2 regions of the Paenibacillus sp. DP01 genome follow, and region 2 is predicted to be linked to the other one. Evidence: riboswitches for the same ligand, from Rfam matches in the RefSeq annotation. Region 2 holds a riboswitch; the other holds the start of a gene.

Region 1 (4,266 bases), 950 kb from region 2:
CCTAGAATAACGAGCGACCAAGCCGCTGCGGTTTTCGTATTTTTGGGTTTTTCCATCCTGTAATCCTCCAAACTGACTATCGATAAGTTAAGCAACTATACATATATTACCCATCATATCATTGCCTGTGTAATTTCCAAAGTTGAGAGCACTTATAATTCAACACATAAGGACATTTTTTGCGTAATTTTTTATGCATATATCTCTCTTTTTTACATTCATGTTCGTGAACCAAATCACAACACTGGGTCCAAAATCTCATTTTCAATAATAAGCCTTACGAACCATTTTATCAGAACCAAGTCCTAAATTTCGTAAACCGAAAGGAGAAGTGAATGGAAAAGTTGAATGGGCATGTAAGATATTTTTTTCAACACTATCCTATATTTGACCCCGGAAAGGATTTGAATCCATGATGACCACAGAATTCTTTCAACAATATTCGACCTTTTATACGGATAACCAGGTTGAATATCCATAAGAAGCGAGGCTTCTATAAAGCTCACACACAAATTTTGATATATAGACATATTTAATGTGATAAAATAAACTTTTATTAAATAGTAAATCATGTTTAATCAGCCATTATATATTGGTACATCAAACCAAGATAAGCTAGATAAAATTGCTTTTTTGTAAAGGAATTGAATATGACAACAGACCAAAAAAACATCGAGGGCCTCTGGAACGGCGAACCTGTCGTAATTGTGCGCACTCCCTCCGCTTTTGCCAAGCAATCCCTTTTATATATTCAGGAATTAGGCTATTTCCAAAAAACCTCTGATTTTACAATAGAAAGGAAAGAACTCACCTCCTTTTTGCTTGTTTTTACGCTGTCTGGTAAGGGAGAATTACTGTACCGGGACAAGAAATATATTTTAAAGCCTCATGATTTGTTTTTTATTAATTGCGATGAATATTTACAATATAGCACCTCCGGTGATGAAGCCTGGGAGTTTATCAGCTTATACCTGTACGGCAACCTGATCGAACATTTTTACGAACAATTTGCCAAGCATAATAAACCGGTAATATCCCTGCACAATCCATATGTTATATTGGACAAGCTGCATGCTCTAATCTGCGGGCAGTCTGATCGAAGCCTTTCCGGCGAGCTGCTGACGTCCAGACTCATTGGTGAAATACTGACGTATATTTTGCAGCATCCTTATGATCATCGGTATGTAAATGCTGGAACGCTCAGCGAAGTACGTCAGGTGCAGCAGTATTTGGACCAGTCCTACTGTGAGCGAATTACGCTGGACTCGCTGGCAGACATGTTCAACCTAAACAAATTTAATCTTGCTAAAAATTTCAAAAAACAGATTGGATTTTCTCCAATTGATTATCTCATTAATGTCCGGATCACAGCCGCTCAGGGATGGCTTAAAACCAGTGACATATCCATTGTGGATATCGCAAGGTACGTTGGGATTCCCAATACGAGCCATTTTATCAACCTATTCAAGGAACATGTAGGGGAAACACCTCATTCCTTCCGTAAAAAATGGGGAAACCGCTCCAAATTGTAAATAGGAGGTCTCCTGTACTCCGTTTGATAGACGATAGACGCACAAGCTATTCAAGCTAATGGCAAAGCTGTCGAAAGACAGTGACGCAAAACTATAGGGCCTTCCTACTCGGATGGCAGCCAGTTACCAGGTGAACGAGCTTTTTATTATGCCTTTTTACATAGCTCCATCACAAAATTGCTATACCTCTCTCGAAGAAAAAACCTTGATCACTATGATCAAGGTTTTTTTCTGTTGGGGTAGTCATGTCAACCTAGCATGCTGAATATACTAATTTCGAACTAGGAGGAGGGAAGGAAAACAATATAACACAACATAACCGCCGAAGCTTGCCATATTACGATGAATAGGAGAATCACTTGGAGCATGGGAACCAAAATAAATGTCATGATTATTGCCTTATTGCTCATTGTCCAAAGCTTTTTCAGCACCACACTGGCTTACGCAGATCCTCCTGCCCCTGAACTGCCGCACAGTGCTGTATCCGATCCTACAACCGTTACGGATGCTGTATATGCGGTCCCAAACCCTGAACCCCCTAAGGAGGTTCCGCCAAACACTGTCCCTTCCGTGCAAGGAGCAGCTCATTCAAAGTCTCAAAAGGAAGCAGCTCCCCAGAGTATACTAACGAAGTTGATTCTAACGGACGAAGCCGGACGTGTCATTGATGCGGTATATAATCCAGGTAGTACGTTCGACATTGGATCAGCCATCCAACTTGGCTATGAATGGGAGCTTCCTGATGATGCTTATAAAGCAGGGGATACCTTCACCTTTCACTTACCAGAACAGTTTGTCATCTACACTGATATCTCATCTCCGCTAGTGACTACAGACGGGACCGTGGGGTTCTTTACAGTAGATCGTCAGGGTAAGGTCATCATGACCTTTAACCAATATGTAGAGAACCATTCCCATGTCAGCGGCAAACTGCAAATTAAAACCGAATTCACAAAAGAAACGGTGAAAGGCAGCACAGAAGTCATCATTGCGATTCCAATTAAGGGCGGGGTTCAAACGGTCATCGTAAATGTGAAACCCCAGTCAGGGCCAACTTTAAGCAAGCAAGGAAAAATAAATGGCACCCACCAGATCGACTGGGCCATTGATGTGAACAAACAGCTAAACACCGTTAAACACGCCCTCATTACCGATCCAACTCCTTCAGGACTGGAACTCGTGAGAGGCTCTATCCGACTCTATCATCTGCAAGTCAATATCGATGGCACGACCGTTGTCAAAGACCTAGTGAATGCGAGTAAATACGCCATTGAATCGGATCAAGCCGGGACCGGATTTGCAATTCGTTTTCAAGATGCTAGCATTAGCACTGCCTATCAGATCCAATACTCCACCCGCATTACTGGCAACGAAACTCGCTTTTCCAACACAGCGACGCTTTCAGGGGATGCGATAGATAACGTTGCTGCCACCGCTACGGTTCAGGTGGAGCGTGGTGAATTTTTGTCCAAAAAAGTTGAAAAGTATGATCATGCCACACAAACACTCTCGTGGGCCATAAGATATAACTTTGGCGAGACAAAAATCCCCGAAGCCAAAGCCCTTTTAATTGATCATTTCAACAAAACTCAAAAATTGCTGCCCGGTTCTTTGAAAGTATTTAAGGGAAATACACTGGAGGAGCTTCCATCGTGGGCGTACACCGTCATCCCGGTTGACTATCCCGACCGTAACGGCTTCAAACTTCAATTCAACTTCGACGTAGATTCAGCCTATACCATCCGATATCAGACCCAGGCTAGAGGCCGCGTCTATGAAGATGAAAAAATTACAAACATCATCACCACAGATGGAACCCAGAAGATCATATCGACGGAAATCACAAGCGGAGTTATGACTAAAATGTATGACACGCCCAATTACAACACGAAAGTCATACCTTGGGTGATCACCATTAATACAGACTCATACACCATGAAAAATATTGTCATTAAGGATGTGTTCCCTAATGGGGGCCTCGCCTTGTTGCCCGACACCCTGAAAATTCAAAGTGTTGACGGTACAACGGAACTACTCGCGCCCATGGATTATGAGCTAGTTCCACGATCAGCGGACTATAAAGAAGGGTTTACACTTATTTTTCATAAAACGATTCAGAAAGCTTATACGATCAAATATTCAACTCTCTACAACAATGATTGGAAAACAGATACGACGAAGCCCGAATTTCGCAACAAATCCTTTATAGATTATCAGTATGAAAATGGTGAAACATCGTCGCATGAGGTGGAATGCCCGATCTGGCCGGACTTTATGACACAACGGAACGGGGCCAAGCAAGGAAGCTATGATGCGAGCTCCAAACTCATTACCTGGGATATTAAAGCCAACTATAATCGCAAGATCCTGAATCATGCGGAAGTGAGAGATGTCTTATTGCAAGGTCAGAGGTTACTGCCTGGCTCCGTAAAAGTATACGATATGACCTTGCTGGGATGGTGGGATGGCGTACAAAAAGGGGCTGAAATCCCGGCAGATCAATATACAATTATTCCTCCCACTAAACAAAATAGTAATGAATTGCGTATCCAGTTCAAGAAGCCGATACAGACTCCGTACTGGATTACCTTTCAAACTTCATTGGAAGGAGAATTGATTGAAAAGGAAATTCATAATCGCGCTCTTCTACTGGATGGACAAAAAACCGTCTCCGATTGGGCAGCCCAAGTTACGGTACCTCATGGCGGGGAATATGTGTCTAAGGCCGGCGCAC
Region 2 (4,266 bases):
CCGGATACCCCGGCAATCTGAATGATTCCGGACAACTGATGATTTGAGAAGACAGCCATCTGCGGCACAGCTTTGCCCGCATCCAAAATCCGAACACGGAATATCATACCATTGGGAGGAACCTGATTCAGCTTATATTGAAGTGTTAGTTCTGGATTCGTGGATGCATTCAAACCGGGAGGAATATCTCCACTGCTGAGCAATACCGGAACTGTTGTACTCTCTGCTTCCGACAACGCCGAAAATGCTGCTTTAGCAGATGATTCGGAAGAAGCTGATGCTGCAGAAATATCGATATTATCCCTACCGACCACTCCTTTAAATTCCGCTGAGGAGTCATCCCTCTGACCCAGCTTCCATACTGGACTGGCCGCCGCTACCTTATCTGTCTGCAATTCTACACTTTTTGAAGGCGTGTATATAAACCAAGCGATCATGGCTAGAGTTGCGACCCCTAGTAATCCGGATAATACGACCGTATACCTATGGGTCAACCATTTTTTCATCATATGATACACCCTCTCTCCTCAAAATTTTTGACCGGGAAAGAGTATCTATCAAGGAAGAAACAAAGCGTTTCCGGGAACCACCGCTTTCGCTTCATGCTGACTTTCCCACATCAGACGTGCCATCGCATCGCCTTTTTCATCATAGTATTCCACTTTTAGATCTACCATTTTACCTGCTTCCAAAGCAATACTGCCTTTTCGCTCTGTCCAGCTTTGTTTGAACCAACTATCGATCACTAACTTGCCGTCTACCCATACACGAATACCATCATCGGATATGGTTGTGAACGTATAGGTCTCGCAGTATTGTGGCTTGATTTTACCCGTCCAGCGAACCGAGAACTGGTCGGCATTTACCTTTGGATCAGCAGCAATGGCGCGCCAGTTGTAGTCCAGCTTGCTGTCTGTACGGATCAAAACAGGACTGCCGCTCAAATTCATATTGTTGAAATATTCGCCCCGCAGCCCGTTCACATATACTACATCAGGAACGGAAGGAGGAGTCGGAGCTGGAGGAGCAATCACTACTGGTGGAGCTGGGAGAGGCTCACTTTGTCCCTCATCCGGTAAGGTCGGTACATCTGTTCCGGGTTGTTGGATGGCCTCCAGCCCATTTTTCACATCATCCCGTGTCAAACTCTTCGCATCGTTCATATAATCCTGTATTTGAGTGGTTGTGTTATTCTCGGTCAGCATCTTGCCCCAAGTCATGGAATACACCCATTTTGGCTGAGCCTGCAACACCTCAGAACTAGGTATCTCACCGTGCTCGCCAATGGCAATCGGCTTATTCCGTGCCAACTCGAGCAGTCCTTCATAATGACTTTGCTTAAAATCATTGTTGTAGATGTCTACTGCCAAAATATCCACTTTGTCATCCCCCGGATATTTTGGGGTATACGGGACAGTGTAGGAATTGGGAGCATTGGGACTCCACACCCACAGCAGATTGTTCAATTGATGCGTGTTAACAAAACGGTCGTACATGATATTCCATAGCTGATTGAAATTGTTTTTGTTTCCCCACCAGAACCAGTCACCATTCATTTCGTGGTAAGGTCTCCACAATACCGGAACCCCTGCATCACGAAGTTGCTTTAACGATACAGCGACCTTATCCAGATCGGCAATGAGGAGGTTATACTGCGTAGTGCCTGGCGTGACGTATTTATTGAACTCCGCCTGACTTACTTTGGCCTGCACATTGGCCCAAGTCAGCGGTCTACCCGGCAGCGCTTCATGAAAAGTCATCGTCACAATGCCACCTGCTCTGCTCCAACGAATAGCGCTATCGACGACATTTTTACGTTGTGCTGCTTCTGTAGCGTCAGATTGACCAGAGATGGCTCCCATCTCATAGCCGTGCAGACCCACATACGCCTGGCTGATTTTTTGGACCTTGTTGCTTAATTCATCTGGACTTTCCAAATAATCATGCTGACCAGTGACTGTTTTCTTTCCAGAGATGCTGAGTAAATAATTGTATAGTTCACGGGCCTGAGTACAAGCGTCCGAATTAACAGGTTGTAATGAAGCGGCATTCACCACAGACAGAGAATCACCAAATCCGACGGGAAACAAAGAAAAAATTATAACTACGGGGAGTACATGACGTATCAGTCGATACAGAGGAATAAAATTGAATCTCACTTTTGCTCTTCCTTTCGGTAGCCAGGCTGCCATCCTTACGGGAAGGCCCTTTAGCTTTGCGTACCTGCCTTTCGACAGGGCTGCGTTTATCGTTGGAAGGAGTTTGGATTCCTTCTTAACCTAAGTATCGACTTTTTTTTACCAAAATTTAATAGGTCATGTTCATGAATTTACAGGTTTTCGCCCAATTTCGACAGTTTGGGCTATAAATTTTCATCAAATCTTCTTTATTTCGTTTTTACGAAAACGATTATGAGATAAATTGATGACGGGCAATTTCATTCCAATCCATGCAAAAGCGTACAATATCCTCTTCAACCAACTCAGAGCCAGTCTGCACCTCTATAAAATCCACATCGGTTACAGCCAAAATACTATGCTTGGTTCCTTCAGGGATACGGACTACGTCACCGGCCTTCACTTTGTGCAGCTTCTCATTCAAAATAATTTCCGCTTCGCCGCTAATAATGGTCCAGATTTCGCTTCGTTTGAAGTGAAGCTGGTAGCTGATATTTTTACCTTTGTGTACGCGGATTCGTTTGGTCAGTACCTCATTACCCTCGTCATACTTTACATAGTCTACAACTCGATACTGCCCCCAACGACGTTCTTCATACATTGGACGCTGATCATGAGCCTTGAGCACTTCCTTGATGCGTGGGCTTTCTGCCTTATTGGTCACAAGAATACCATCTGGGCTAGCGGCTACAATCAGATCATTCGTTCCAATGATCGCTACCGGAATGTCCAGCTCATTAATAAGGCTTGTATTAACACAATCCTCCGTTACTACACCTCTGCCCACTTGCTGATTAGACATTTCTTCTGTGAGCGTATTCCAGGTGCCCAAATCCTTCCAAAAACCATCATAGGGAAGAACAACAATGTCTTTTTCCTTCTCGACTACTTCGTAGTCAAAGCTGATTTTTTCCAGAGACGCATATTGCTTTTGCATTTCTTCATAATTCAGCGGCAAACCCTTGGATGCCAGGATATCCAGCAAATAGCTTAATTTGAATGCAAAAACCCCGCAGTTCCATAGAGCATTGCGTTCAATCAGACGCTCCGCCTGCTCCCGGTCGGGTTTCTCTTGAAAATGGCTCACTTCGCGGTAGCCTGTGCTACCTTGAGTGGCATCGTTTTTCGGAATAATATAACCGTATTTCTCTGAAGGATAGGAAGGGACAACCCCGATTAATGCAAGCTTGCCTTCGCTCTCCTGAAGTGTATGTTCCAGTTGGGCAACGGAAGCAAAGAAAGCATCCTCTACATAAGGATCTACAGGCAATATAGCTATAATTTCATCAGGCGAAACACCCGCAATGGAATATAGATAAGTCGCTGTCAGCGCAATCGCAGGAAAGGTATCTCTGCGTTCCGGCTCAACTATGATGCGCGTATTCGGTCCGACCTGACTCTGGATCATTTCAACCTGCGCTCTCCCTGTCGCAATAAACGAGGATTCGGATAATCCGTTGTCTCCCAATTGTCTCCATACCCGCTGCACCATGGATTCCGAAATCCCTTCCGGGCTCTCCAGTACCTTCAAAAATTGTTTGGAACGGGAATCGTTGGATAACGGCCATAATCTTTTACCGGAACCACCAGACAAAAGTACGAGCTTCATAACTCTCCACTTCCTCTCTATTATGTGTGGGTGATCGTTCTGATGATGAGTTGCTACCCGCTACGGTATGGATTTGATCTTACGATCGCTGTTGCCGTGGGATTCTTCGGATTGTGTAAGACATTTATATGTAAGAATCCCACGTCAAAGGCGAACGCTCCGCTTCTCCAGATTCAAATCCATTCCTGCGCTACTCAAAAATGCATCATATCGATCATACCTTGTGGTGCAAAAGGCACGACCGGACATTATTAAGTCTGGTCAGCCTGTTAAAATCTCACACTTTCGGGGCTTGCAAGCTTCTAGTAATCGAGGTTTCGTAACGCCTTGCCAAGATTGCTGCGACAACCGCAATGGCGTCTTTGCTCTACAGGGGGCGCCGCGGTATAGCGCATGGCGCCTTAATCGGAAGGAGCGGCTTCAACTATGCCGCTCCTTCTGATACGCCCTTCTACTCCCATCCCATAAGGTGGGAGATTA

What was found. Region 2 has a riboswitch for cyclic di-GMP ahead of ACH59B_RS06085 (glycosyl hydrolase). Riboswitches for the same ligand answer to the same signal wherever they lie in the genome.
Region 1: linked by a shared signal. The riboswitch ahead of ACH59B_RS02140 (LPXTG cell wall anchor domain-containing protein) and the one ahead of ACH59B_RS06085 (glycosyl hydrolase) in region 2 are both predicted to bind cyclic di-GMP.

Annotation. Positions count from the first base shown of each region.
Region 1 covers NZ_CP173059.1:481,398-485,663, reverse strand. Annotated here, with positions in the region: gene ACH59B_RS02150 (DUF445 domain-containing protein) at 1-56, opposite strand, end outside; gene ACH59B_RS02145 (AraC family transcriptional regulator) at 651-1,532, shown strand; cyclic di-GMP riboswitch class I at 1,583-1,663, shown strand; gene ACH59B_RS02140 (LPXTG cell wall anchor domain-containing protein) at 1,899-4,266, shown strand, end outside.
Region 2 covers NZ_CP173059.1:1,432,869-1,437,134, reverse strand. Annotated here, with positions in the region: gene ACH59B_RS06090 (hypothetical protein) at 1-509, opposite strand, end outside; gene ACH59B_RS06085 (glycosyl hydrolase) at 558-2,159, opposite strand; cyclic di-GMP riboswitch class I at 2,173-2,254, opposite strand; gene ACH59B_RS06080 (sugar phosphate nucleotidyltransferase) at 2,410-3,786, opposite strand.